Regions from separate parts of the Paenibacillus sp. FSL R7-269 genome, predicted to be linked through region 1. Evidence: predicted binding sites of a transcription regulator. Region 1 holds the regulator's gene; each other region holds the start of a gene.

Region 1 (10,046 bases):
TACCATTAACCTTCAGGACCAGTTGCGTGAGCGGGATATCCCACTCTTAACCAGCGTTGTGCCGTTCCCGTTCAAGGCCTCCATCTTTAAGGGAAGAGGGCACTATTTGTGTCTGCGCAAGTTCGAACATAGAATGAATAAAAAGGACTTTACGAGTCCAAGAGAAGAAGCGCTCACCGCTGCGCAAATGCTTGTCTGGCTGACCCAGACGACGACCGGCGATGATGAGGAGCTTAACTTAAGCGGACGGGGCGGCGATTTCTGGGAGACTGTAGCCAGTGATACCGACTCCTGCCTGGGACGGGCTTGTCCCTGGTTCCGCAAATGCTATTACCACCGGGCCAAGCATGAAGCCGGGATCTCTGATGTGGTGGTCACCAATCACTCCAAGCTGTTCGCAGATGTCAAAGCCGGGCATCAGCTACTTCCGGCTTACGATCATCTTGTGATTGATGAAGCCCATCATCTGGAAGATATTGCCGGCAAGCATCTTGGCATGCAGATGAAATATTTCACATTCGCCCATACCCTCACCCGCCTCTATAAGGATAGCCGGAGCGGGCAGCTGCCTGCCCTCCGCCAGAGTCTGCAGTCTTCGGGCAGTGAGCAGGCTTCCGAATGGAGCGGCGTGATCGACCGGATCTATCCCGATCTGCTGACGGTGAAGGAATCTTGGGATGCGCTCAGCGACCGGCTCTTCAGCCTGCTGCCCGAGCGCAGCGATGCCGGAGCCGGTGAAGCAGGCCAGCTGGTGGCCCGCCTGCAGCCGGGCAAGAAGCCGAAGGATTGGGAGGAGTTGGCGGCCCTTGAGAATACGCTGAACCTCAGTCTGAGCGATATCATCCGCAAGGGTGACAAGATGCTCAGTGAGATGCGTGACACGGACAGCCAATCCTCCTCGGACAGTCTTGTGACCGATATCGGCGGGTTATTTAAGGATCTGGCATCCATTAGAGAGCAGATCCGCTTCTTCATGGGCCTGAACGATGAGAATATCGTGTATTGGCTGGAGGGAAGCGGTAATTATAAAGGCAAGTCGCTGCAAATGTATGCCGTTCCTGTAGATGTCAGTACCCAGCTCAGGGAGCTGTTCTTCGACAAGAAGAAGAGTATTGTCCTGACCTCGGCCACCTTATCCGTGGATAAGTCCTTCCAGTTCATGATCGATAACCTGGGCCTTGGTGAAGCTGCGGAGCAGGGGCGTCTGATGACAGCGCTGCTTCCGTCGCCGTTTAAATACCGGGAGCAGGCTCTGCTGGTCATTCCCCGCGACTTCCCGAGCGTCAAGGGAAGTATAGGGGATGCCCGTTTTGTGGACACGCTTGTTCATTCCCTCGCCGAGACTGCTGTAACTACACGAGGGCGAATGCTGGTGCTGTTCACCTCCTACAAGATGCTGCGCCAGGTCTATGACCCGCTGAAGGAGGCGCTTGCCTCCCAGGATATCGCGGTGCTCGGACAAGGTGTGGAGGGCGGCAGCCGGAGCAAGCTGATCCGCCGCTTCCAGGACAGCCCGGCTTCGGTCCTGCTCGGTACCAGCAGTTTCTGGGAAGGGGTAGATATTCCGGGAGAAGCATTGACCTGCCTGGCGATTGTCAGACTGCCGTTCCAGCCGCCGAATCACCCGCTGGCAGAAGCGAAGTCGGAGCTGCTTCAGGCACAGAAGAAGAACCCGTTCATGAAGCTGTCCGTGCCGCAGGCAGTCATCCGCTTCAAGCAGGGCTTCGGGCGGCTGGTCCGCACGGCGCAGGACCGGGGCATCGTAATTGTGTACGATACTAGAGTAATTGAATCGCATTACGGAAAGTACTTCCTGTATTCACTCCCCGGTCCCAAGATGGAGCATATGCTCACCGAGCAGATGGTCCCGAGAATTGCCGAATGGCTGGAAGACGGCGGGGTTTCCTAATTCATCTGCTATTGCTATTATTAATAAGTCATGATTAACCTGAAGATCCGTTCCCGCCCTGTCTTGCCGATCCGGCAGGCGGGGGGCACGGTTGCTATAATTGAACGGGTATAACACAACTATTAAGGAGGAGAATACATGAAATCGGATAAAATATCGGAGGCCGTCGTGCGCAGGCTCCCAGTGTACCTGCGTTTCCTGAACGATCTCCAAAAACGTGAAATCTCCACAGTCTCTTCTCAGGAGCTGGGCCAGAAGCTTGATCTGAATCCCGCCCAGATCCGTAAGGATTTGGCTTACTTCGGTGATTTTGGCAGGAAGGGTATCGGCTACGATGTATCCTATCTAATTGAGAAGATTCGCCATATCCTGAAGCTTGACCAGCAAATTAATGTTGCACTGGTTGGAGCCGGTAATCTCGGTCATGCCTTGTCTAACTACAACGCTTACTTGAAGGATACGATGAAGATTACTGCGATCTTCGATGCCTACCCGCCGAAGGTGGGCCAGCAGATCAACTCGCTGGTTGTGCAGCCGATGGAGGAGTTAAGCAGCACAATCCGCTCGCAGGGCATCCGCATCGGGATTATTACCGTACCTGACAGCGAAGCCCAGAATGTAGCTGATATTCTTGTGGACTCCGGCATTGAGGCGATTCTGAACTTCGCACCGGTTATTCTCAAGACGCCTGCCAATATCCGGATTCATGCCGCAGATTTCACCACAGATCTGCAGAGCCTGGCCTATTATTTGCATGATGGAAAGGATGAGGCAGAAGATGAGCAGTAAGATCACGATAATCAAGAACGGGCACTTCCTGGTTCCGGGCAGCGACAAGCCGGTTCTAAGCGGGTATATGACCCTGGAGAATGATCTGATTACTTACATAGGTGAAGCTGAGCCGGTAGTGGAGGATGGCGCTCAGGTCGTAGACGGCAGCCGTCTGCTGTTCATGCCGGGTCTGGTCAATACCCATGGGCATACGGCCATGTCACTGCTGCGCGGATACGGCGACGATATGGTGCTTCAGACTTGGCTGCAGGAGAAGATGTGGCCGATGGAAGAGAAATTCACTGGTGATGATGTATATTGGGGAACCTCGTTGTCCGTACTGGAAATGCTGAAGGGCGGCACAACCACCTTCCTCGATATGTATGATCATATGGACCGGGTAGCGGAAGTAACGGAGCAGTCCGGTATTCGTGCGGTGCTGATGCGCGGCGTAATTGGGCTGTGCCCGGAAGAGGTACAGCAAGCAAAGCTCGCTGAGGCGGTTGCTTTTGCCCGTAACTGGCACGGCAAGGCTGACGGCAGAATTACAACTATGCTCTCACCGCACGCTCCGTACACCTGTCCTCCAGAGTTTTTCATGAAGTTTGTGCAGGCTGCCCATGATCTGGACCTGCCGATGCATACCCATATGTCCGAGACGCGCCATGAAGTGGAGCAGAACGTGGCTGACTACGGCCTTCGTCCGGTCGCACATCTGGAGAAGCTGGGGATGTTCACCCGTCCTTCGCTCATTGCCCACGGGGTTCATCTGAACGATGAAGAGATCGGGATTCTGGCCCGCTATAACGTTGGCGTGTCGCATAACCCCGGCAGTAACCTGAAGCTGGCCAGCGGGGTTGCACGTGTTCCTGAGCTGCTGCGAGCCGGGGTTAAGGTCTCCCTGGGTACAGACGGCGCGGCAAGCAACAACAATCTGGATATGTTCGAAGAGATGAGGCTGGCGGCTCTGATCCACAAGGGCGTAAGCGGTGATCCTACAGCGGTACCGGCTCCTGAAGCGCTACTGATGGCCACGGAATACGGGGCTCAGTCTATTTTCCTAAGCGGGGTAGGCCGGCTTGCAGCAGGAATGAAGGCCGACTTCATCGCGCTTGATATTGACCAGCCGCATTTGCTGCCGCATACCGATCTGCTCTCCCATGCCGTCTATTCGGCAAGTGCCAAGGATGTGGAGCATGTATGGGTGAACGGCCAGCAGGTTGTGAAGCATGGACAATGCCTGACACTGGATGAAGAAGCTATCCGCCGCAAAGCACAGGAGACGTTCGAGAGCCTGCTTAAACGGTAATTCAGGAGAACGGGAAAGGAAGCAGCGTTGTGAAGAAGAAGAGGAGAAAATGGATCTGGCTGGGGCTTACCGTGGTGCTGCTCCTTCTGTTCGGATTAAGCCAGTTCTATGCCTACATTATGAAGGACCAGTGGAACGAGCGGAATGAGGCCAAGGAGCTGGCCCGGACGCGTGCCGGACTAACGGAGGTAACCAAGGCTCAGAAATCCGTCTGGAATGAGAATGAGATCTACTGGGTGCTAACCGGCAAAAATGAAGCCGGGACCGATCTGATGGTGTGGGTCCGTTTCACCTTGGAGGGCAAGCCTGCCGGAGGCGACAACGACCTGTATGCTGAAGAGCTGAGCAAAGGCACTTCCGAAGAGAAAATGCGCGGAATCATAGCCGATCAGTTACCGGACGTGAAGATCGAACGGCTGCTGCCCGGTGTATATAACGGGGAATATGCCTGGCAGCTATTTTACAAAAAAGACGGGCGATTCTATTACAACTTCTACCGCTTCAAGGATGGCAGCGCCATCGGTGAGGGGTACAGTTTGCCCAACCGTTAAGCTAAGCGCTCAGCAGAATAACATGCGGGGGAACAGATTATCTGTTCTTCCGTTTTTTTGTATCCATCATGTCGAAAATAATCTGGAACTGTTCTGGGACTGGTGGCAGACGGGGAACTGTGGCTTAATGGAGATATATGGTTTGAGATACATCGATTAATATACTTGAATTGATATACTGATTGTATTCCTCGAATGCTATCGCCAACCTGCATATATGTCTCTCAAGGAGGATGAAGAAATTGGAAGTTTTAGCATATTTGGATCAGGCGGTGGATTTGTTTAAGGAAGAGCTGGGGGATAATCTGTCGGGGATTTATCTGCACGGTTCCCTGGCCATGGGCTGTTTTCAACCGGATTCAAGCGATATTGATCTGCTCATTGTAGTAGAGGACAAGCTCCCCGCAGAGGTCAGTCATAGCCTTGCCGGTCGTATCGTAGCCTTTCATGACAGTCTGCCGAATAAGCGCGGAATTGAACTGTCTATCGTCCTGAAGACATACCTGCATAACTTTGTGTATCCTACGCCATTTGAATTTCACTTTTCAGAAGCTCATTTAGAGCGGTATAGAACCGATAAGAATTATCTGTGCGGCGGCTTTGAGGATGCTGATCTGGCGGCACATTTTGCAGTAGTCTACCATCGCGGGTTTATCTTGTACGGGGAGCCGATACGCGAGGCCTTTGCGCCGGTAGACCAGAGGTACTATCTGGATTCCATTATCAGGGATGTCGATGATGCGCCGCAGAATATTGGGAATGCTCCACTCTATTACACACTGAATCTATGCAGGGTACTCTACTATGTGCAGGAAGGTCATGTCTCTTCCAAGAAGGAAGGCGGGGATTGGGGACTTCAGCATTTGCCGGAACGCTTCCACGGGCTGCTTAGACGGTGTCTTAAGGAATATAGCGGTGCTGGCGCCGAAGGCTATGAACTGGAGCTATTAACTGATTTTGCGGAATATATGATGGCTGAAATTGAGCGTTAGCCGGATGTAGTGTGCGCCGGAATATGAAAGTAGCAGCGGCATTTCAGGATATAAATCTGAGCTGCCGTTTTTTCATGGTTCATGAAACATCCAGAAATTAGTATCAAAAATTTTAAATATATTCACAACTTTATGTAAAATCGTATATACACCTATGATATACTACTACTTGTATCAAGACATGCTTAAGAGCATGTCAGTCTCGGATTGGCGCTAGACACGCTGGCTGGTCTTTATTATAGAGTTAAGCTTGGTCATTATTGAGAGGAGGACGTTTCTTGAAACTTCGTCTTATGCCTGTGCTGCTAACGTCTCTGCTGTCTGCTGCATTATTGTTTGGTGGCTGGTATTCTTACCGTCAATTCGCGGTGCAGGAGCCGCTGCAGAAGCTGGTATCATCCTACCAGGGTGTGAAGGATTCCCATATTACTATTAAACGCAATGAGGTCACTTTGAAACTGGATTTGCAGCCGGGCACGAAATTACGTGAGCTGGTGCAGTATGTATCACGAGAAGGCAGCACCGCTATTGACGGCAGGACCCTTAAGCTGGATGTGGAACAGAAGCCGAGTGAACTGCTGGATGAGTATTGGGATAAAGCGATGTTCTCTGTAGCAGAAGCTATGGAGAGCCGGAAATATACATTGATACCAGCGAAGCTGGACGGACTGAAGGAGCAGGACAGTAAGTACAGCGGCGTTACAGCTACCACAGAGATTGACGACAACAATGTCTATGTAAGCCTGAGCAACGGCACAGAGAGCAAATTCATCATTCTGCCGCGTGCAGCAGCCAAGATGGGAGTGTGGAACAATGCCTAAGTACTGGAAAGAGGTTGTAGCCGGATTTGTTCCGGTCATGCTGATTTTTATGGCTTTTGTGGGAATTAATATCTTTCCTGTAATTATAGCGATGGGCATGGTTGCCGCGCTCCTGTTCATTGCCCATGCCCGCGGCGGTCTGACGGTCAATGCAGGTGCAGATAAGAAGCGTAAGAAGAACGGTCCCTCCAAGCTAACCTTTGAAGAGATCGGCGGACAGGACAATGCCAAGCAGGAGCTGCGTGAAGCGCTGGACTTCCTGATCCGGCATGAAGAAATCAGCAAGTTCGGGATTCGTCCGCTCAAAGGAATTCTGTTAACCGGCCCTCCAGGAACCGGGAAGACGCTGATGGCCAAGGCTGCGGCGCATTACACCGATTCTGTATTTGTAGCTGCTTCAGGCAGTGAATTCGTCGAGATGTATGTCGGCGTCGGTGCCGGACGCGTGCGCGATTTGTTCAAGGATGCCCGTACACGCGCACTCAAGGAGAATAAGCAAAGTGCCATTATTTTCATCGATGAAATTGACGTTATCGGCGGGAAACGCGAAGGCGGACAGCAGCGTGAATACGATCAGACCCTCAATCAGCTGCTGACGGAGATGGACGGGATTTATAACAATGATACCCCGCGCATTCTGCTGGTAGCCGCAACGAACCGCAAGGAGATGCTTGATTCTGCGCTGCTGCGCCCGGGGCGTTTTGACCGCCATATTCAGGTGGATATGCCTGACAAGAAGGGCCGCAAGTCGATTCTCGACCTGCATGCCAAGAACAAGCCGCTGCATGACACCGTGAATCTGGATAAAATCGCCGAAGAAGCTTACGGCTTCTCGGGTGCGCAGCTGGAGAGCGTGATGAATGAAGCCGCGATCTACATGATGCGCGAGAATCTGACCCTGGTGGAGCAGCGTCATCTGTCGATGGCGATCGACAAGGTCATGATGGGTGAGAAGACCGACCGTGAGACCAACCATGAAGAGAAGAAGAGGGTAGCGATCCATGAGCTTGGACATGCTATTATGGCTGAGCTGCTGCGCCCCGGAAGCGTTAGTCAGGTAACACTGACCCCGCGCGGCCAGGCTCTAGGGTATGTCCGGCATAATCCGCAGACCGAGCAGTATCTGTACACGAAGGATTACCTGGAGAACCAGATCATGATTGCCCTGGGCGGAGCGGCTGCCGAAGAGATGTATTACGGAGGACGCAGTACCGGTTCCCGTGGAGACTTCGATCAGGCGCTGAATATCGTAGAGACCATGATGAAGTCAGGGCTCACCTCGCTCGGCATTGCGAATCTGCAAATGGTTACCACTGAAGAATTAATGAAGGAAAATAGTAAAATACTGGACGAGTTGATGATCCGCACGAATGACCTGCTGGAGAAACAGAAAAATATATTTGATTACTCTCTTGACATTTTAATGAAGGAAGAAGTTCTCTCCGGAGAGCAATTTCGTTGTCAATTTCGTGACAGTGTCCTTTTACCGGCATAATTCTTTATGCCGGTTATTTTTTTTTACTTTTCAGACATGCTAAGATATCATTATATGTCGGGCTACTTATTTTTTTCGACAGACAAGGTACAATACAGAAGTATAGATACCTGAAAGGATGGAGACTTTTACATGAATTTTAAGAAGATCGGTGTCATCGGCGGAGGCACAATGGGACAAGGGATTGCCGAAATGCTGGCAGCCAAGGGCCTGGATGTCATGCTGGTGGAAAAAACTGCAGAACGGTTGAACTACTCCTACGAAATGATCGAGACCAGTCTCGACAAGCAGCTGGAGAAATGGGCGATTACCCAGGCGGAGAAGAAGCTGATCCTGGCCCGTATCCAGAAGGTTACACACTTCGCTGAACTGAGCTCATGCGATATGGTCATTGAGACCATCGTTGAAGATCTGGAAGCCAAGCAAAAGGTATTCAATCAGCTCGATCAGGTGTGTCCGAGCCACATTATTCTTGCCAGCAACACGTCAACGCTTAGCTTGACTGAGCTTGCAAGCTCTACAATGTATCCAGAACGCGTTATCGGCATGCACTTCATACACCCTGTAGGTAAGGTGGATCTGGTTGAAATCGTGCGCGGTCTGAAAACCTCGGACAGCACATTTGAAGATACCAAAGCCTTTGTCGATGAGATTGTTGAGAAAAAAGGCGTTATGATCTACGAATCCCCCGGATTTGTATCTTCACGCCTCATTTGCCTGTTCATTAACGAGGCTATGCATGTGCTCCAGGAAGGGGTTGCCTCCCCTGAAGATATTGATGATGCTATGCGCATCGGCTACCAGTTCCAGAACGGGCCGCTTGAAATGGCAGACCGCTTCGGTCTGGATTCCGTTCTTGCCGCACTGGAGAACATGTTCCGTGAATACGGCGAGCTTAAGTACCGTCCTTCGACCATTCTCAAGAAGATGGTGCGTGCAGGACAACTGGGTGCGAAATCGGGCGAAGGCTTCTTCAAGTATGACAAGGATGGTGACCGTATATGAATATCTTAGTAATTAACTCCGGCAGTTCCTCATTGAAATACCAGTTGTACAATATGACAGATGAATCTGTACTCGCCAAAGGGCTGGTAGAACGTATCGGTATGGATTCCTCCATTCTGAACCACAAGCCGACCGGCAAGCAGGAAGTAACCGAAGTAAGCGAAATTCTGGAGCACAATACGGCAATCCGTAAAGTGCTTGCTTGTTTGACAGACAAAGAGCATGGCGTTATCGCATCCACCGATGAGATTAATGCAGTGGGCCACCGTGTAGTGCACGGGGGGGAATTCTTCAAATCCTCCGCGCTGGTCGATGCCGATGCGAAGACCAAGATCCGCCAGCTGTTCGACCTTGCGCCGCTGCATAACCCGGCTGCGATGATGGGGATTACCGCATCCGAGAATAATATGCCCGGTGTGCCGCAGGTCGTTGTGTTCGATACCGCCTTCCACCAGACGATGCCTGAGAAGGCTTATATGTATGCCATTCCGAGAGTGCTTTACAACAAATACAAAGTACGCCGTTATGGCGCGCACGGAACCTCCCATGATTTCGTCAGTAAAGCAGCTGCTGATTATCTGGACCGTCCGCTTGGCGAGCTTAAGATTATCACCTGCCACATCGGCAACGGTGCCAGTGTAACTGCAGTGGACGGCGGAATTTCAGTTGACACTTCGATGGGGATGACTCCGCTGGAAGGCCTGATGATGGGTACGCGCAGTGGCGACCTTGACCCGGCAATTGTTCCTTATGTGATGAACAAGGAAGAGCTGTCCGTCGGTGAAGTGAACTCCATGCTGAACAAGCACAGCGGACTTCTGGCCATCTCTGGCGTGAGCAGTGACATGCGTGATATTATTGACGGTGCGGAGAAAGGCGAGCCTAATTCGACGCTTGCTTTTGAAATGTACGAGTATCGTCTGCGTAAATATATCGGTTCTTATGCAGCTGCCATGAATGGGGTAGACGTAATTGTATTCACCGCTGGTGTAGGCGAGAATGCTTCCCTGCTGCGTGAAAAAGTACTGAACAATCTTACGTTCCTCGGAATCGAGCTGGATGCAGAAGCCAACAAGGTCCGTTCGGGTGATCCGCGGCGTATCTCTACTGCCAATTCCAAGGTACAGGTGCTTGTGGTTCCAACGAACGAAGAGCTGGTGATCGCACGCGATACCTATCGTATTGTGCAAGGT
Region 2 (10,046 bases), 260 kb from region 1:
TCCACCGCAGTCAAACACCGTACGAAGCTGCAGCAGGGCAGCAGCCATGAGACGATCCATGATGACCTGATCCATATGCTGGATCTGCTGCTCTGGCTGTCCGGCGGAGATTATGAGCTGCTGCACAGCAGCCTGAGGGCGGATGCGGAGGGACGGCTTCTGCAGGCTTCGGGAATGCTGGGTTGGGAGAACGGCACCACCGGCCATTACAGCATGGTCCGGGATGCCGGGGCTGATCTGGAGAAGCTGGAGCTGCACGGACATGGCAGATCGGTTGAGGTGACGGATATGGAACGGGTTATATTATATGAGCAGGGCTCGTTGCCGCGCACGCAGAACTTCGGCAGCTGGGATACCGTGCTGGAGCGCAGAGGCTTCAGCGGAACGGTCAGCCATTATCTCAGTAATATAGCGACACCGGAGCAGTGCGGGATTTCCGCTTCGGCTGTATTGCCGAGCCATGAATTAGCAGCAAGACTAAGCCGCTGAGCAGTCAGAATCGCAGCAGAGAGGAGAACAACATGGAGGATTACGACAACAAGTCGATGGAAGAGCGGATCATCGAGAGCTATAAGCGGGACGAGGAAATGATGATTCTCGTATTTGCCCAGTGGTGTGTGAATAATAAGCTGGACCCGCATGCCCTGTATCTGCAGGCTTATCCGCAGCAGGAGGGCAATCAGGCGCTGGCCAATGCGCTGGCCCTGACGGTATCCGCAGAGGAGGCGGGGTTCATCTCCGATGATACGGTGCTGGGTGTACTCTCTCTCTATAGCAACGATGATCTTGCCTATGTGGTTACAGAGGCCATCCAGCTTAGACGCAAGGCAGAAGACACCAAAGATTGAGAGTGGAAATATAATAATAGTGGTTAATGAACTTTTTTTTGGCAAACGATGTTCATTCCAGAATAAATGTGGTAAAATTATATATACTAACTAATTGTAAGCTTCATAAGTGAGAGGTGATAACCATGGAAGAACATCAATTGACGATGTGCCCGAGATTTGAGACGGCTTTTTCGTTTCTGGGCAAGCGTTGGAACGGACTCATTATTCAGACCTTGATGAGCGGCCCCAAGCGGTTCAAGGATATTTCCGGACTGATTCCGTCAATGAGCGATAAGATGCTGTCCGAGCGCATGAAGGATCTGGAATGCGAGGGCATTCTGGTACGACATGTGTACCCGGAAACACCGGTGCGCATTGAGTATGAATTAACAGTGAAGGGCCGTGCGCTTGAGCCGGTCATGCAGCAAATCCAGTCCTGGGCCGAGAGCTGGGTGGAGTAGCAGTACCGTAATATATATTTGATGACAGCCTCTTGCCGATTATCGGGTAAGGGGCTTTTCATATGCTGTTTTACTTGTTTATGCAGATTTTGCCCAAATAAACCTTGCACTTAGGCCCTACCTGTGTAATATAATAGAACATACTAAATATTACGGATGTGTGGAAGCGTTAACAAAAGTAGGAAAAGCTCAGGGTTATATGGCAGCGCGGATGCTTACGGGATGTGTTTTGGACGATGCTGATGGAAGGAAGCGGAGGGCTTACACAACTTTTAGGAGGCGAAGACCATGACCATTACCTTGTTTTCCCGGGAAATAACCTATGGAAAAAAGGATGTCGCCGAACTGGAGACTGCTTCGATTAAAGTACAGCTGATCTATGACAAGGTGCTGTTCATGCTTCATAACCATCTCCCGGATTCTCTGTGGGATGCGTGGATCGGCGTGCCGTATGAGATCATTTCTTCTCTATATAAAGGGGATAATGACAGCGGGAGTGTGTTTCAGAAATGGATTCAAGGCCCGTCCGGATGGAAATGCATCGGCTGTGAACGGCATTGTCTGGAGCCGGTAACGGCTAAGGAAGGGAGTGGCTCAAATGTACAGCGCCGTTTTACTTTTCATAATGGAATCAGCCAGAGCATGGTACTTCAAGCTGTGATCTGGTCCATGTATGAGAATACCCGGCTGCTCCAGCCTTACTTGGGGGAGGAGGCTTTTCTGAGCGAGGAGGATATGGAGCTAATCTCTGTATATTTCGTGCCAACCTATCTGACCCCGGTACCACTGAGCGAATTGAACAAACCAGCCAAAGAATATAAGGACAAGAACATCAGAGTGTATCAGGAATGGATCTCTGCCCCCGATCTGGTGCTGCAGTGGAACGGCGGCCTGACCGAAGGCAGATGGATGACGGGTGTATATGTGGATCATTCAAGGTTCGCCGGACTTGGCCCCTATCTGAAGGATGCGCAGGGCAAGCGGACTTATATGCAGGCGACGGTTCAATAAAAAAAGTGGAATTCGAAAAAAGAGTTGAACTTGAAGCCAGGTCGTCGCTGCGGCGAACATTTGGACTTCCGGCCGCTGCCCAGTTTGGATTTCTTGATATTAACCGCTCTACTCCGCCCGGTTATTCCTCCGTCGGATCAAGTACACAGTGCTTAAGATGACCAGTCCAGCTGTAACAGAAATGATTAGAATGACTGTCCCGTTCGCACCGCTGTCAGCTGCTGATTGGGCGGCGGTTGGATTCACGAAGGTAACGATAAGGATACAGGCCGCCACCACAATGGCCAGAATTGCACCCGCAATGCTTCTCCCGCCCACTCCGCTCTGCCTGCTGCCCGGTCCCACATACGCACCGCTCCAGATCAAGCGTACCAGATAGAAACCCACACCCAGCATGAAAATTGTGTAATTGCCCAGCGGATACTCCAGCCACTTCATTCCGTAGTTTTGCAGCCCCATATCTGCCAGCAATAAGAATGCCATCAAAAGAAATGCCTGATTCCCCGCCTTATGCCGCTTCTGCAGTTGTCTCTCATCCAGGTTCGTTCTGCTCATCCTTCGTTCCCTCCCAAAATAGTTGATCCAGTGTCTTCCCCAGTGTTACACAAATGTCAATGCACAACCTCAGGGTGGGGTTGTAATCACCGTTCTCAATCGCGATAATCGTCTGCCTTGTGACCCCCACGGCATCTGCGAGCTGTTTTTGCGACATGTCTTTTGCCGCTCGGGAAGCTTTGAGCCTCAGATTTTTCCCCATTCCCTCACCTCACTCATAGTGTAAAATATATAAAACAAAAAGTCTAGTATATTTTACATTTGGAGTACTGTATTTCTCGTTCAATAAAATTTTATATATTCAGTGCGTACAATCACAAGTTCCGCCTAATGCCAGTGATAAGGTGTAGAAGTGAAAAGAAGCACAAACCTACATCTTAACCTGAGGAGGGGCCAACATGGCGTCCAATCAATTAAACGATACAACAATTCATCCCGGGTTCACCCCGGAAGCAATGGTCAGAGATATTGTTCTGCAGTTCCCCAAAGCAGCAGATTATTTCAAAGCACAGCGGATCGATTTCTGCTGCGGAGGCGCAAAGCCGCTGGCTGAAGCCGCTGCTGAGAAGGGTCTTGACCCGGCAGCAATGGTACAGGAGCTGAACAAGCTGCAGGAACAGCATCCGGTGCTGGAAGAGGATACCGCCTGGAACGAGGCTTCGTCAGAGGAGCTGGTGGATTATATTGTGAACAAGCATCACCGTTATCTGCGTGAAGAGCTTCCGCTTATCAGTCAAAATGTAACCAAGGTGTTCCGCGTTCATGGTGAGGATTCACCGCATCTGGGAGAAATGCACCGTCTGTTCAATATGCTGCGTGAAGAGCTGTTGCAGCATACGGCGAAGGAAGAAGAGAGCGAATTCCCTAAGATGCTAGCCTACACCCAGAACCCGACTGAAGAAGGACTTACTGAGCTGCGCGGATTGCTGCATAATCTGGAAGCTGAGCATGACGGGGCGGGAGAGATTCTGCGTGAGCTACGTAGAGTTACTAATGACTATACACCGCCCGCGCATGCCTGCACGACTTATCGCCTGACCTATGCCCGTCTTGAAGAACTGGAAGGCATGACCTTCGAGCATGTGCATCTGGAGAACAACATTCTGTTCCTGCGTTATCAATAGGACCGGCTGCAATGGATAAGTCCCTTCGGGGACTTTTTACTTTTTATACCGGCAGAAATGATTTGAGAACCCTTCCTCTATGCGTTATCCTTAAAGAGTCCGGGAAAATACATATGAAGGCGGTGCCGTGGGATGTCCACGAAATGGATGCGCTTAATGCTGTGCCTTCTCTTGCTGGCCGCGGCAAGCGGTTGTGGCTTGGGATCAGGGAATGGCGGCAGCAGTAACGGAGGCCAGGGACTAACCTTTTCAGTCAAGGTGGGTGACAGCGAAATGGCCGGAAGCTCAGCCAGATTGCTTAACGAAGCTTACGTGCCTGGGAATTCAATAATAGAGCTGTTTAGGAAGAGTGGCGTTGTTACATTTTCAGCGGATGGAACTAATATTCTTGAGGTGAATAAGGTTTCCCTGGGTCAGGATATGAGCTGGGAGATTCAGGTGAACGGCAAGAAGGTTCAAGAGCTGAATACGACCCTGGAACCGGGTTCGGCCATTACGATGTCAGCAGGGCCTGCCGGAGCCGGAAAGATGTTTCAGCCTGTCATCATCACTGTGAACGGGGGGAGCGAGCAGCCGGAGCTGACACATTCGAATGTGCTTTCTTTTATGCAGGATATGTCCGTCAAGGGATTGCTCCAGAACAGCGGTATGGTCCAGCTTGCCGAAGATAACCGGACGGTGCTTACTGTGATGGAATATACCCCGCTCAGCAGCGAGGAATGGAGACTGAAGGTCAACGATAAAGGACTGCTCGGCAATGGAGTGGACATGAAGCTCAGTCCGCAGGACAAGCTGGAGATCTCTCTGGTATTGAAATAAGTGAATGAAGTAGATGAGTGAGATTGTGTACCCGATGAACGGATATCTGTGCGAAACTGCATGGGTATCCGTTTTTTTGAATAATAAATCTCTATGCTTCACGCCAGAAATTGTCCTATATAAGAACGGCGAAGTCATTTTCAGTTGTGTGAAAAAATTCACATAAGATGTGACTGTGGTCACACTTGCCATGGAATGGGGGACAGTATAATTTCTCTATCAGGTAAGTTATTGAAGAAATCAGAGTTTCTGAAGGAGGGTCTACCAATGGCAGCGGAAAGAGAAAAGTTAGTGCTGATTGGAAATGGCATGGCGGGAGTAGGCACTATTGAGCAGATTCTGAAGCTGGGCGGCGCTTATGATATTTCGGTCTTCGGCAGTGAGCCGCATCCCAACTATAACCGGATTATGTTGTCCTATGTACTTGAAGGCAGCAAATCGATTGAAGACATCATTCTCAACGATCTCGGGTGGTATGAAGATAATCATATTACACTGCATACCGGTACGACGGTCACCAGGATCGATGATCAGAACAAACTAATAATGACCGATAATGGACTGGCGGTTCCTTACGATAAAGCAATTATTGCAACGGGTTCGAATTCTTTCATTCTCCCCGTACCCGGCAGCACCAAGGATGGAGTAGTCGGCTTCCGCGATATCGCGGATTGTGATGCAATGCTGGCAGCGGCGAAGCAGTACCGCACGGCGGCTGTGATCGGCGGAGGACTGCTGGGTCTGGAAGCTGCGAAGGGCCTGGTCAATCTGGGCATGGATGTTACCGTTGTGCATCTGCTGGAGGATCTGATGGAGCGCCAGCTGGACCGTACCGCTTCTTCAATGCTACAGGCAGAGCTTACGCGTCAAGGTGTGAGATTCGCCATGGGCAAGCAGACGGTTGAATTGACCGGAGAAGAACGGGTGACTGGTCTACGATTCAGTGATGGCAGTGTGCTGCCGGCAGAGTTTGTAGTGATGGCTGTTGGAATCAAGCCGAATGTCCAGCTTGCGAAGGACAGCGGAATCACTGTTAACCGCGGGATTGTAGTTGACGATTATATGCAGACTTCTATGGCAGATGTGTATTCTGTCGGTGAATGTACAGAGCACCGGGGAACCTGCTACGGACTCGTTGCACCGCTATTCGAGCAGGGTATGGTTCTCGCCAAGCATTTGTCAGGTGTACAGACTCCGGGCTATGAAGGATCAGTTGTAGCAACCAAGCTCAAAATTTCCGGGGTAGATGTATTCTCCGCCGGTGAATTCACCGAAACGCCGGAGCATACCGTCATTTCTGCCAAGGATGAATGGAAGCGAACCTACAAGAAGATTTTGCTTAAGAATAATGTGATTGTCGGTGCCGTTCTGTTCGGTGATGTAACGGAATCTGCCAACCTGCAGAAGCTTGTGAAAAACAGCACAGAGATGACCAATGAAATCTATGATGAGGTTATGGGCACAAGCTGCTGTGGCGGAGGCGGAGCCAAGAAAGGCATGTCTGTTGAAGCGATGGCAGATGAAGAAATCGTCTGCGGCTGCAACGGCGTAACCAAAAAAGCGATTGTTGATGCTGTTACGGAGAACGGCTTCACTACGGTAGATGAGATCAAAGCCTGCACGGGTGCAACCCGCTCCTGCGGCGGCTGTAAGCCAGTGGTGGAGCAGATTCTGCAATTCGTTCTCGGAGACAGCTTCCAGCAGAGCGCCAAGCAGGGAATCTGCAGCTGCACCTCGCTTAGCCGGGATGAGATCGTTGCCGAGATTACGGCAAAAGGCCTCCGGACTACCAAGGAAGTCATGCATGTCCTGGACTGGAAGCAGGCAGAAGGCTGTTCCAAATGCCGCCCGGCTGTGAACTATTATCTGGGGATGATCTACCCTGACACTCATGAAGACGAGAAGGAATCCCGGTTCGTCAATGAACGGATGAGCGCCAATATTCAGAAGGACGGAACTTATACAGTTATCCCGCGGATGTATGGCGGGGTGACCACTCCTGAGGATTTGAAGCGGATTGCCGATGTGTCCCTGAAGTATGATGTGAAGGTTGTGAAGGTAACGGGCGGCCAACGTCTTGACCTGATCGGTGTCAAAAAAGAAGATGTACCTAAGGTGTGGGAGGAGCTGGATATGCCGTCCGGCTATGGGTATGCGAAGTCGCTGCGTACAGTAAAAACTTGCGTGGGTTCGCAGTTCTGCCGCTTCGGCACACAGGATTCCATGGGCATGGGCGCTATGCTTGAGCGTAAATATGAGCGGCTGGATATGCCGGCCAAGTTCAAGATGGCGGTTAACGGCTGTCCGCGTAACTGCGCAGAATCGTGCACGAAGGATATCGGAATTGTCGGCAACGACGGCGGCTGGGAAGTGTTCATCGGCGGTAACGGCGGGATTAAGCCGCGCATCGCAGATGCCTTCTGCAAGGTGAAGACCGACGAGGAACTGGTTGAGGTCTGCTCCGCTGTCATCCAGTACTACCGTGAGACCGGTAATTACCTGGAGAGAACCTCCGAATGGGTAGAGCGTATGGGTCTTGAGCATATCCAGACTGTGGTTATGGGCAATGACGACAACCGTAAAGAGCTTGCGGCACGTATTGACTTTGCCCTGGCCCAGGTGAGTGATCCTTGGCGGAAAATGCTGGATGACAAAAACACCCGCACCGCGCTGTTCGAAGAGACACAGGTATAGTCTAAAGGGAGAGGGAGAGAGCATAATGGAACGGAGTAATCGGGAATATACGATAGGCGCAGTGGAAGATTTCATGCTGCAGATCGGCCGGGTAGTTCATGCAGGAGAGGTCGAATTAGCGATATTCCGCACATCGGACGGCGCAATCTATGCGGTCCGTAACCACAGTCCCCATCCGAAGGGTGGTCCGCTCGCAGAAGGAATCGTATCGGGCTATTATTTATATGATCCGCTGCATGACTGGAAGATCGACCTTCGCACCGGAGAGGTTCAGGCACCGGACCGGGGGCAGGCAGAAGTCTATCCGGTTACAGTAGAGGGCGGAGTTGTTAAGGTCACTCTGCCTGCGGCAGTAACAACTCTAAATTAAAGAAAGAGCAGGTGCGGATATGTTTACGCAGAGCGTAGAGAATATCGTTGAGACAGCCGTAGGGAAACGCGACAAAATGAATGAGAGCCTGCCCAAATATTTTTTGGCGGCCCTCCTGGCAGGAGCATATGTGGGTATCGGTATTATTCTGATCTTCTCACTGGGGGCACCGCTGGCGGCGATCAAATCACCGTTCCAGCCGCTGATTATGGGAGCATCCTTCGGGATTGCCTTGACCTTGGTTGTATTCGCAGGCTCAGAGCTGTTTACAGGTAATAATATGTTCTTCACGGTAAGCACGCTTGCCGGGAGAACTACAGTCTGGGACACGGTGAAGAACTGGGTCCTGGTATTCCTCGGCAATGTGGCCGGTGCTGTGGTGCTGGCGCTGCTGATTCAGGGATCGGGCCTCTTCAAGGCAGCGCCTGCCGAGCATCTGATCTTCGCGGCGGCTGCCAAAAAGATGAGCCTGCCGTTCTCAGAGCTGTTCTTCCGCGGTATTCTCTGTAACTGGCTGGTCTGCCTGGCACTGTGGATGTCCTCCCGTGCCAAGAGTGAAGCGGCGAAGCTGGTGCTGATCTGGTGGTGTCTGTTCGCCTTCATCGCGAGCGGCTATGAACACAGTGTAGCGAATATGACGCTGCTCAGCGTAGCCGTACTGCTGCCGAATCATCCAGAGACAGTGAGCATCGCCGGCTGGTTCCACAACATGATTCCTGTTACGCTTGGCAACATCATCGGCGGCGGTGTCTTTGTCGGAATGGCCTACTGGCTAATTTCACCTGTGCGTACTCCGCGTAACGTATCTGTCCCTCCTCAGACTAAGAAAGCAAGCTAGATTCAATATCAAGCCCCGCAGCTGCTACATGGCTGCGGGGCTTTTTTGCCGCTCAATCCCTGCTATAATACACTTCAGGAGGTTATTCTCATATGAATATATTGATTCTTGGTGCCACCGGCCGGGTGGGGAGCCATATTGTTACCCATGCTCTTCAGGATGGACATCATGTGACCGTGCTGGCCCGCACGCCGGAGAAGGTTCAGCCGCTCCATGCCAACCTGACGATCATCGAAGGTAATGTTCTTAATCAAGATGATATCGCCCGGGCAGTGCAGGGAAATGATGTAGTGATTAGTGCGTTGAACACCGATGGGACAACCACACTTACAGACAGTATGCCTTTTATCATCGGAGCCATGTACGAGGAAGAGATAGAGCGCATTATTACCGTAGGAACTGCGGGCATTCTTCAAAGTGAGCTTTCTCCGGAACTCCTGCGTTACCAATCCAGCGAATCTAAACGCAGGTCCACCCGTGCTGCAGAAGAACATGAACAAGCCTATCGCTTGTTGGAGCGGTCGACTCTGAAATGGACCATTGTGTGCCCAACCGCTCTGCTGAACGGAGAACGCTTGGGGACCTATCGTGTGAGACAAGATATTCTGCCCGAAGGAGGCAGTGAAATATCTGTAGCAGATACAGCGGAATTCACGTATAGTCAAATTGATGCTAGCGATTTCATAAGAACCCGTGTAGGTATAGCTTACTGATACAGGTGATCTATTTAGAAGACGAACGGAGGAGAGGGCTGCGATGGCAAGCTTTAACCATTTTGGCGTATATGGAATTTGTCAGCGTGACGGCAGGCTGCTGGTGATCCATAAAGGAAGGGGCCCTTATAGCGGAAGATACGATCTGCCGGGGGGGAGACTGGAGACTGGTGAATCCCTGGTTGACGGCTTGATCAGAGAGTTTGTTGAAGAGACTGGTTATACAGTAAAGGTACAACAAAACCTGGGCACCTTCGATTTCTTTATCCCGCATAACGAAGATCACTTTACACAAATGCATCATATGGCAGCCTTGTATCAGGTTGAATTGGCCGGGGAAGAAGAGCCTGTTGCCATTTCAATGTTCGAAGAACAGGATTCCCGTGGGGCGGAATGGGTGGATATCACTAGAATAACACTCGACTCAGCTTCTCCGTTAGCCGTATATGCTGCTAAGTTCCTTAGGGGTGAGGAACTGCCTGTAACACCAGAATATTATGATGATTGGGAAGTAAAAGGTTCATAGGATGTGCCGCCAGTACGGTGAATACATCGCGTGACAAGAAAAAAAGACGCCGGACAGGGCGCCTTGACCACTCTATTAAATTTATCGGGTCAGATATGTTTCAAT
Region 3 (10,046 bases), on a different contig from region 1:
TATTAAAAACGGCCCGGCAGTATTAACCGCCGGAACGGATTATACAGTGAGCGGATCGGTTGTAACGATCCGCAAGGCCTATCTGGCAGCACAGGCTGTGGGAACAACCACGCTGAGCTTCCAGTTCAGTGCAGGCGCACCGCAGAGCCTGGCGGTCATGGTGACAGATACGACAACGCCGGTGGACGGCGGTCTGAAGGTCCAGATGTTCAATAGCAGCACCGTTAATGCTGTCAATGCCCTCAGCCCGCGGATCAAGCTTGTGAATACCGGTACTGCTGCGGTCTCCCTCGCTGATGTGAAGCTCAGATATTATTACACCAGTGATGGCGAGCAGGCCCAGAATTTCTTCTGTGACTGGTCCCAGGTAGGGAGCGCCAATGTGACAGGGACGTTCGTGAAGCTGCCAGCAGCCTTGAGCGGCGCGGACCATTACCTGGAGCTGGGCTTCACAGCAGCAGCAGGCTCGCTTGCTCCGGGAGCCAGTATCGATATTCAGATGCGGGCCTCCAAGGCAGATTGGAGCAATTACTCCCAGACCGGCGATTATTCCTTCAATCCAGCGGGCACAGCTCCTGCGGATTGGGCCAAGCTGCCGGCTTACATCTCCGGCAGTCTGGTATGGGGGATTGAGCCTTTGTAGAATGAACGGCAGCCCATGCACAATTGCATGGGCTGCCAGTTTTTAGTCTAGGGCATTGAACACATATAAACCTCTATCGTTGATCAGTACATCAACAATAGAGGTTTATATTGTTACCACTATACCCATGTTAGTCTCAGACTCCTTATCCTATCCTTTGTTCTCAGCCGGGTAGAAATGGTCCGAGGCGGCAGTATATTTGCCTATCCTGCACATTCAAACTGATCTCAACTGATCCGCTTACCACGATAGGATGGGATTGTGAAGCCAGTGAGCTTTAAGAAGCTCATACCGTTTCGTGTAGGGACTCACTTAAGGCGGGAATGTCAGGATCAAAGATATAGTCTCAGTCACAAGGTGGAGCGCTGCTTAAGATTAGCTGCCGGAGATTCTGTCCTGGCTAACGTTCTTCCTGCAGTGTCTGTTTCCTTGAGCTGATACCTGAATTATACCGTCCGAACGGAGAATAGTAAAAAGCCGAAATTTTTAAATTTGCACTTTCTAATTGGGAAAAGGTATTGTAAGCGCTGTTATTCTACGTTTTCCTTAGAATCTGCTGAATTCAAATCCCACTGCCTTTACTGTATAATGAAAAGGATGGTTTCAATGCTGCGTAGACTCCGGCAGCTTTGCCTGGAGGGAAAGGATACGGAAATGAGCTTGTATGGAGTGAAGCTTGAGGAACTCGGCAGCGGGCTGCTGAAATCCTTTTTGGAGGATAATTATATATGTGCGGGTTATCCCGGTACGGGTGATCTGGAGCAGCATAGCAGAGAAGAGATCAGCAGCAAGCTGGCTGCCGCAGGCTATCACGGGCAGGAGCTGGAGGGCGCAACCCATACCCTGGATATCTTCGTCAATGCGATGCAGGATGGGGATTATGTGCTGATCGCCGATGAAGAGTGGGTGTATCTCGGGGACCTTGGCGATTACTTCTATGATACCCGGCACAGCGGCACTGAGGATAGTACAGCCCACCGGCGCGGTGTCACCTGGCTGAAGAGTCTGCCTTTTGCTGCGGTTAATCTGGCTGCAGCAGAGCTGCTTGCTTCTGACAGCAGAATAACTGCTTATTCAGGAGTGCTGCCGACAGCCCGAATCGATCTGTGGCTGGGGAATCAGGCAGGGGATGGCGGGAGTGCCGCCGGGGCCTGCTGCGTTCAGGTGGATGAAGCTACAGTAGCGCAGGCGCTAGCTATCCTGAAGGCGGCTCTATACAGCACGGATGTGGAGCGGCAAGAGCGTGCGGCTGTGGCGATTTTGCAGTATGCGCGGTGAGTACGGATTAGGAATACGTCAGGATGATATAGATAAGGGTCTTTCGGCAGATTAGCCGGAAGACCCTTTTTATTAGATAAATTCAACAAACTCATTAACCGGCTTGCGGTAGCCGCGCGGTCTGATCTTGTGCTGGTTATCCTTGCCGATCGTAATCAGCATCACCGGAACCATATGGTCGCCGAGACCGAGTGTAGCCTTCACTGCCTCCGGATCGAAGCCGATCATCGGGCAGGTATCCCAGCCCTTATCCTTGGCAATCAGCATGAATTGCATCGCCGACAGAGAAGCATTGCGGATCGCTTCATCCCGCTGGAACGCATCATTCCCGGTATAAGCATCGTTGATGGATTGAATGGTTTGCTCGTAAGCATCCTCGCTCATCGCTCCCAGCAGCTTAAGCCCGCTATAGATTTCAGGAGCCTGCAGATAGGCATTCTTGTCACCCAGTACCACAATAACAGCCGATGCGGTGTGGATCTTGTATTGACCATACGCGTCCTTGCGGATGGCTTCCTTCACGCTGTCATCGCTGATCACCTTGTAATGGGCGTGCTGAAGATTATAAGCTGAGGGAGCCAAACGGGCCAGGGAGAACATCTCTTCGAGCTCACTCTGCGGGATGGTAACACCTTCCACGAAATTATTAGCCGATCTGCGGGATTGCACCAATTCGGAAAAAGTACTCATAAATCATTACCTCCATCTAATTATGTATGCTGCTTAGTTAAAATTAATTGCTAATATTAATTAATAAACTTACATTAAGTTACTTGCTTAAGATATCACGACTCTTTGCATACGTCAATGAGCAAATACATAATAATTTGTAAATTTAACCTGATTAAATAACTGAGTTCGATAAAATCGATAAGGAAGTGATAATAATCACAAAAATAGGTTGAAAAGACAAAAAGATTGTGACAATAATAACAAATAGAGTGTTATAATAGTCACATAGTTTCACTTGGATGTCATTATGCAAGAATACGATTTGTAAAAGGAGACTTCGATATGTCAGAAACCGTTACCCAAAATCTTCCTGAACAAGAAATACCAGAAGCTGCCCTTCCCAAAGAGGATGTGCTGAAAGAGCTTTTGAAGCCGGAGGTTCAGCAATCTCTGATGGCACTGGTCGAGCAGTTGCCGCAGATCACACAAATGGTCAGTGTATTGTCCAAGTCACTAGATTTTGTGCAGTCGGTTGCCACGGATGAAGTACTTAAGAATGATACAGTCGGTGCGATCAAGGAAATGGCGGGTCCTGTGGTGGGCACTGCCAAGAATCTGGCGGCTACTGTCATTGAAGCGAAAGACCGCGCGGATGCAAGCAGTGAAACCATCAGCCTGTTCGGCATGATGAAGATGATCAAGGACCCGCAGGTGCAGAAGGCTCTCCGGTTCATGAATGCTTATCTACAGGTCAGCGGTGAACGTCAATCGGGCAAATAAGCCCGTAATACTTAATGATGGAGGAATGATCATGTCAAAACATATAGTGATTCTAGGTGCAGGCTACGGCGGCTTGCTAAGTGCCTTAACCGTTCGTAAATATATGAGCAAAGCGGAAGCCAAAATTACGGTAGTCAATCAGTATCCGACTCACCAGATTATTACGGAATTGCACCGGCTTGCAGCGGGCAGTGCGTCTGAACAGGCGGTTGCCATGCCGCTGGCGAAGCTGTTCGCCGGTAAAGATATTGATCTGAAAATCGCCAAGGTCAATTCGTTCTCCGCAGAGAACAAGCAGATTATTCTCTCGGACGGCGTCATGCTGACTTATGATGCTCTCGTTGTCGGTCTGGGCAGCACGACAGCATACTTTGGTATTCCGGGACTTGAAGAGTACAGCATGGTGCTGAAATCAGCAGCAGATGCGCTCCGGATTCGCCGGCATATTGAAGACCGGATTCGTGACTATTCCAAAACCCGCAACGCAGCAGATGCTACGATTCTGATCGGAGGCGGCGGATTGACCGGGGTAGAGCTGGTAGGCGAAATCGCCGACATTCTGCCCAAGCTGACGAAGCAATATGGAGTGAATCCTGCTGAGATCAAGCTTCTGCTCGTTGAAGCGGGTCCGAAGATTCTCCCCGTCCTGCCGGATCATCTGATTGAGCGCGCTACAGCCAGTCTGGAGAAGCGCGGGGTGCAGTTCCTGACCGGTCTTCCGGTTACGAAGGTGGCCGACAATACGATTGATCTGAAGGATGGGCAGCAGATTGTGGCGAACACCTTCGTCTGGACCGGCGGGGTACAGGGCAATCCGCTGGTTGGCGAATCTGGTCTTGAAGTCAACCGCGGCCGGGCCACGGTGAATGAGTTCCTGCAGTCCACTTCGCACCCTAATGTATTTGTAGCCGGAGACAGCGCTGTTGTCTTTGCACCGGATGGCCGTCCTTATCCGCCGACGGCACAGATCGCCTGGCAGATGGGTGAGCTGATCGGCTACAATCTGTTCGCTCATCTTAATGATAAACCGCAGGAAGCCTTCAGCCCGGTCAATTCCGGCACACTCGCCAGCCTAGGACGCAAAGACGGGGTAGCCATTGTCGGCGGTAACTCCACTCCGCTGAAGGGGCTGCCGGCTACACTGATGAAGGAAGCCAGCAATATCCGTTACTTGACTCATATCCATGGCTTGTTCAGTCTGGCCTATTAATCTCTTATCCTAAGATCCCCCTAGGGCTGTCATATGGCAGTCTTAGGGGGTTTTCTGATTTAAAATAAGGAATAATTTTCAATTAAAACGTGTCCGCAGGAAAATCTATTTGCTATAATGATCATGTTTACATAATACAGATATTTTCATAGGAGGATTTCAGGCATGCCATTTCAAAAGAACGATATCATCCTGTTCCAGGGGGATAGCATCACGGATTGTGGACGCAATTACGCCGATGCCTCTTCGCTGGGTGTAGGTTACGCGCTGATGGCGGGCGCCCGGCTTGGCCTTCAGTATGCAGAGAAGAATCTTACGTTCCTGAACCGCGGAGTCAGCGGCAACCGGGCGGTCGACCTGCAGGAGCGCTGGGAGAGGGATTGTCTTGGGCTGAAGCCAACCTGGGTATCTATTTATATTGGAATAAATGATACCTGGCGGTGGTATGATTCCGGGCAGGAGACTACAGCGGCTGAATTCGAGTCGTCCTACCGTGATCTGATTGAACGGACCAAGCAGCATCTGGATGCCAAGCTGGTGCTGGTAGAGCCGTTCGTATTGCCGGTGCCGGTAGACCGCAAGGGCTGGCGTCAGGACTTGGACCCCAAAATTCACGTAGTTCGTGAGCTGGCCCGTGAATACGGCGCTGTACTCGTGCCGTTGGATGGTCTGTTCGCAGCGGCATCCGTCAAGGCTGAACCTGCCTACTGGGCGGCGGATGGCGTGCACCCTTCGCCTGCGGGACATGCCTTAATCGCCGATGCCTGGATGAAGGCCGTAGGTGCAATAAGCTAAAGTGGAGTTCAGCGGGAGATTGAGCCGCGCAATTATTGCCTATTGAGATCACCGTACTCACCGGTTCCAGCGTCTGCGGGGGCCGGTTTTTTGACGTCTGCCTGACAGACGCCTTGCTGCTGAACGGCAGGAAGGAGGCGTTCATTTCACTCTGCGTAGTAAGACTGTTATACTTAGAAGATACATAAGATTTGGAGGTGGAACCCATTAGGCGGTTGCTGCTGATTCTGCCTGCCCTTCTGGTTGTTCTATTACAGAGAGGGCTCCTTTTGAATCCAAGAGATTCAGTGATGAGGAGTTCATCCAGACGATGGCTGCGGCCGTGAATTCAAGCAAGCGTATTGCCGGCGAACTGGATTATGATGCAGATTTCCGCATGAAGCTGGTCTACGATGACGGCTATACAGAAGATTACATTCTGGGTCTGGGCCGGGAGGAAGGGAACAGCGGACTTCTGCTGTCTGCTGAGCGCAGCGGGACGGGGTATACCGTATCCGCCAGTAATGCCGACAAGCTGCACAAGCTGATCTTCAACGGAGGAGGACTGGTCTGTTCCTTCTCCTCTGGCAGGGCGGAGCTGGAGCGGGCAATTCCGGCTGCTTCTTACTGATGAACAGGGCGAGGCCATCGGAACGTTTGCGCTGAGCCGGCATTTCACCGGAGAGCTGCGGTTCGGCGATCTGTTCCAGATTCAGTTCGTGGATTACAACGGGGACGGCAATCCCGACTTTACAATAGGCCAATATGGTTCGGGCCACGGTTCAGTATTCAAGCTGAAGCAATATATTAATTCGCTTGGGAAGCAGGTGGAGACAACCTATCGCTGGGATGGATCTGCTTTTCAGGAGGCTGCCAAGTAGAGACGCTGGAACCATTAGGTGCCGGGCTGCACAGGATGAAGAATCGGGGAGCTTTCGAATACGAGAGGATAGTGGATAGAATGACGAGCGAGACGCTCCAGGATATGCAAGGACTGAAAGCGGCGGGTGCAGTGGTAGGCCACACCATCGCGGAGATGAAGAAAAGTGTAGTTCCCGGAATGACGACTGCGGAGCTGGATGAAGTGGGTGCGAAGATTCTGAACCATTTTGGCGCAAAATCTGCTCCAAAGGTAACCTACAACTTCCCTGGAACGACCTGTATCAGTGTGAATGAAGAGGTGGCGCATGGAATTCCGGGACAACGCGTCATTCAGGCCGGAGATCTGATCAATATTGATGTCTCTGCCGAGCTGAACGGTTATTTTGGCGATGCCGGGGTATCGTTTCAGCTGCCTCCTTATAATGAGAAGCTGGTTCACCTCTGCCGGAGTACGGAAGAGACTATGATGAGCGTGATTAATCATCTCCGGGCGGGTATGAAGGTTAACGAGATCGGCCGGGTTATGGAGTCGGAAGCACGGAAGCGCGGCTATAAAGTAGTGCGTAACCTGTGCAGCCACGGCATCGGCAAAGCGTTGCATGAGAAGCCGTTTGAGATTCTGCCCTTCTATAATCCGCGTGTGACGACAGTGCTCAAAGAAGGCCAGGTCATTACGATCGAGCCGTTTCTGTCCACAGGCACTGATTTTGTAGAGCAGCAGCCGGATGGTTGGACGCTCAGCGTTGCCGACAACAGCCGTGTGGCCCAGTTTGAGCATACCATTGTGGTCACCAAGGGCAAGCCGATTATTCTAACCAGTGCGTGAAGATATATAGGAATATTTAACAGTTGTAATGTATGCATTACGCAAGAAACCCTCATACTAAAGATGATGTTATGATATGGGATGCAAGAATCTTTTTCCAAAATCGGAGGGTTCATTAAAGTGGATAATGTACCGCAAGTCAGTCATGCCTTTATGACATTTATGAAGGAAGCGCCGGAGCAGCAGAAGGCCCTTGGCGAAATTGTGAAGAAACTGGATGCCGCAAGCAGTCTGGATGCCAAAACCGAGGAGATTGCCTATATTTCCGTACTCGCGGCGGTTAGGCTGGAGAGCGGGCTTCCCTTCCATGTCAAGCATGCCAAAGCGCTCGGCGCAACCCGTGACGAGATTATCAGCGCAGTGCTGCTGCCTCTTCCGGCGGTAGGCAATGTGGTGATTCAGGCCCTGCCGGTGGCATTGCAGGCTTATGACAGTGAATAGTGTTCTGTTGTCTGCAAACTCCCCGCGGGATTGACAATTGCTCGAAATGTAACTATTATAGTTGCATCTGGCGGAAGTTTTCCGGCCAGTGTGAAGGAGTGATTGTTATGAACATTAGCACGCGGTTTGCGGTGGCTATTCATATTCTAACCTTAATCGACAGCAACAAAGACGGCAAAAGCACCTCCGAGTGGATCGCCGGCAGCGTGAATACGAACCCCGTAGTGATTCGCCGCCTAACGGGTATGCTTAATAAGGCAGGACTTGTGGAGGTACGTCCCGGTGTGGCTGGAGCGAAGCTTGCCCGCAGTGCAGCTGATATTACGCTGCTGCAGATTTACAAAGCGGTGAATGCGGTGGAAGAGGACTCCCTGTTCTCTGTCCATGAGCATCCGAACCCGGAGTGTCCGGTAGGCAAGAACATTGCAGGCGCTATTGTTCCAGTGTTCTCTCTTGCCCAGAAGGCGATGGAGAATGTGCTGCAGGAGGTCACCCTGGACCAGATTGTACATCAGATTCCTGTGGCTTGAGACTGGTTCTGATGCAAGTAAATTTAAGGAAACCTTCAGCCCCGTTTTATGTTTTTTTAAGGTTCGGGGAGTATAGTGAAGTTCTCCACCCCCCAGTGGAACCATTTGTGGAAGACCCCGCCGTGCCTCGGCAGGGTCTTTCTTTTTGCTGCCAGATATATTCATTCATTTTCATTAAACCTTTATGTGTTTTTCATCTGGCCTTAAGCTTCGCTCAGTATAGTAGACCCATGACCCCCTTACAATAGACTTTGGCCCTGCCGGTTACCGGCGGGGCCACTTTTTTGATTGATGAGCTGCTGGCTTGGTATTAACTTTACACGGCAATTTCTATCGTTTAGACTGACACATATGTGATAGGACTACAGGAATATAAGGAGTGATCTCATAATGATTCTTTTTCAGAACGGGGACCTCAGTGTCCGCAGGCTGGAACAGCAAGATGCGCCGCTGCTCGTAAGGTGGCTCTCGGACCCGGAGGTGCTGGAGTATTACGGGGGCCGTGACCTTCCGCATGATCAGGAGCTGGTGCAGACGACTTTTTATATTCATGAGGAAGAGGAGATTCATCGGGCAATTGTGCAGTTCAAAGGCAGGGACATAGGCTATATCCAGTTCTATCCTGTCGGAAGGGAAGAGCTAATAGAGTACGGTTACGCAGAGTATATGGGAAAAGTCTACGGTATGGATCAATTCATCGGTGAGCCGCAGAGCTGGAACCAGGGCATTGGTTCCTTATTAGTAGGCGGGATGGTGAAGCATCTGATTGAAGCGGAGCAGGCAGACCTGATTGTCATGGACCCGCAGTGCTGGAATCACCGGGCACTTAGAGTCTACGAGAAAAACGGGTTTATCCGCAGCAAGCTTTTACCGGAGCATGAACTACATGAAGGAGAATGGAGAGACTGTTGGCTCCTTACGTATAAGGCTGCGAATTAATCTAACATACATATAAGGAGATACTGTACATGAAGAATCAATATACCATTCTTGGAGCTGCTCTGATTCTGGGCCTGTGTCTGGTTGCCAGCAGCTTCGTAATCGGTGATCGGATTAGGGCGGGTTATGAGATGCAGCTGCTGACACCTGCCGGAGCGCAGAGTGGAACTCAAGCTGAGGAACATCCGTTATTGACACTTGCAGAGACTGCACAGTTCCTGCGTCTGAGTGAAGATCAGGTGAAGAACATTATGAAGGCGGAGAATGCAATGTTGCGCAATGACGGACCCTTCGAGGGGATGAAGCTCCCATATCTCAAGGTAGATAATGAGTTCCTGTTCAATAAGCAGCAGTTAACCGTCTGGGTTCTGGCTGCTTCGCAGGAGCACAGGGTATACATGGGGGAGAAGCTGGCCGGGAATTAAGGATCGCAACAGAGTGGAGGAAGCGGCAGGATGAAATTTTTCACGATACCCTGGTATGAAGAAATGCAGGTGCGCGGGTTCATGGTCTTCCCGGAGACGGAGCAGGATTGGGTGGAGGATGTGGCCTGGCATGTGGCGGAAGGGATCAGCTATGAGGAGCGGGCCAAGGATTTTCTGGAATATATGAAAAAAGATCTGCTGAAATATCTTCCCGGGTACTTCCACGCCTCGATACATGACGGAACGATAAATTCCACCTATCCTGCGTCTGAGTTCAAGGAACGGGCCTTGCAGTGGCGCAGGGAATATGATGAACGGTTGCAAGCGCTTTTCAGGGAATACCGGAAAGGGTACGAAACCATTAAGAATGAACTCCCGGAGGGCGCCGTACAATTAGCCGAGAAGAGTCTGCATGATGCCAGAGTAATCTCCTATGCCATGCCTGCAGAAGGTGTGCTTGAGATGATTCTGGACTGCGGCGGGGCGATGCATTACCAGTGTGAGATTAAGCTAACGTTCAGCGGTGTGAGCGGACTGCACTTGACGGAACCGCTTGAGAAGAAATATTGGCTGTATGACGAGATCTATGCCGCGGAGCAGGGGTTCGAGCTACGAGTTCTGATGGATTCCCCGCCAAGTGAACTAA

The links. The regulator Rex, encoded in region 1, represses fermentation and respiration genes when NADH is low (regulators of the CRP and FNR family bind a similar motif). The targets are predictions, from matches to a motif close to TTGTGAAATATTTCACAA.
Region 2: the regulator Rex is predicted to act here: its motif matches at 4,947-4,964, upstream of nirB (nitrite reductase large subunit NirB).
Region 3: the regulator Rex is predicted to act here: its motif matches at 2,840-2,857, upstream of C162_RS13860 (DUF1641 domain-containing protein).

Annotation. Positions count from the first base shown of each region.
Region 1 covers NZ_ASPS01000053.1:32,162-42,207, reverse strand. The annotation lists gene dinG (ATP-dependent DNA helicase DinG) at 1-1,909, shown strand, start outside; gene C162_RS22655 (redox-sensing transcriptional repressor Rex) at 2,048-2,698, shown strand; gene C162_RS22650 (amidohydrolase) at 2,688-3,989, shown strand; gene C162_RS22645 (cell wall elongation regulator TseB-like domain-containing protein) at 4,019-4,540, shown strand; gene C162_RS22640 (aminoglycoside adenylyltransferase domain-containing protein) at 4,774-5,532, shown strand; gene C162_RS22635 (hypothetical protein) at 5,811-6,353, shown strand; gene C162_RS22630 (AAA family ATPase) at 6,346-7,848, shown strand; gene C162_RS22625 (3-hydroxyacyl-CoA dehydrogenase family protein) at 7,981-8,853, shown strand; gene C162_RS22620 (acetate/propionate family kinase) at 8,850-10,046, shown strand, end outside.
Region 2 covers NZ_ASPS01000053.1:295,290-305,335, reverse strand. The annotation lists gene C162_RS23935 (Gfo/Idh/MocA family protein) at 1-489, shown strand, start outside; gene C162_RS23930 (hypothetical protein) at 522-848, shown strand; gene C162_RS23925 (winged helix-turn-helix transcriptional regulator) at 974-1,291, shown strand; gene C162_RS23920 (hypothetical protein) at 1,580-2,302, shown strand; gene C162_RS23915 (DUF6773 family protein) at 2,411-2,857, opposite strand; gene C162_RS23910 (helix-turn-helix transcriptional regulator) at 2,835-3,059, opposite strand; gene ric (iron-sulfur cluster repair di-iron protein) at 3,256-3,981, shown strand; gene C162_RS23900 (hypothetical protein) at 4,114-4,800, shown strand; gene nirB (nitrite reductase large subunit NirB) at 5,068-7,494, shown strand; gene nirD (nitrite reductase small subunit NirD) at 7,520-7,864, shown strand; gene C162_RS23885 (formate/nitrite transporter family protein) at 7,884-8,702, shown strand; gene C162_RS23880 (NAD(P)-dependent oxidoreductase) at 8,795-9,415, shown strand; gene C162_RS23875 (NUDIX hydrolase) at 9,459-9,941, shown strand.
Region 3 covers NZ_ASPS01000027.1:75,182-85,227, reverse strand. The annotation lists gene C162_RS13875 (X2-like carbohydrate binding domain-containing protein) at 1-643, shown strand, start outside; gene C162_RS13870 (hypothetical protein) at 1,250-1,921, shown strand; gene C162_RS13865 (nitroreductase family protein) at 1,994-2,611, opposite strand; gene C162_RS13860 (DUF1641 domain-containing protein) at 2,936-3,373, shown strand; gene C162_RS13855 (NAD(P)/FAD-dependent oxidoreductase) at 3,405-4,583, shown strand; gene C162_RS13850 (SGNH/GDSL hydrolase family protein) at 4,749-5,378, shown strand; gene C162_RS13845 (hypothetical protein) at 5,689-5,988, shown strand; gene C162_RS35970 (hypothetical protein) at 6,077-6,238, shown strand; gene map (type I methionyl aminopeptidase) at 6,319-7,065, shown strand; gene C162_RS13835 (carboxymuconolactone decarboxylase family protein) at 7,219-7,506, shown strand; gene C162_RS13830 (Rrf2 family transcriptional regulator) at 7,614-8,036, shown strand; gene C162_RS13825 (GNAT family N-acetyltransferase) at 8,427-8,975, shown strand; gene C162_RS13820 (hypothetical protein) at 9,005-9,400, shown strand; gene C162_RS13815 (DUF4085 family protein) at 9,431-10,046, shown strand, end outside.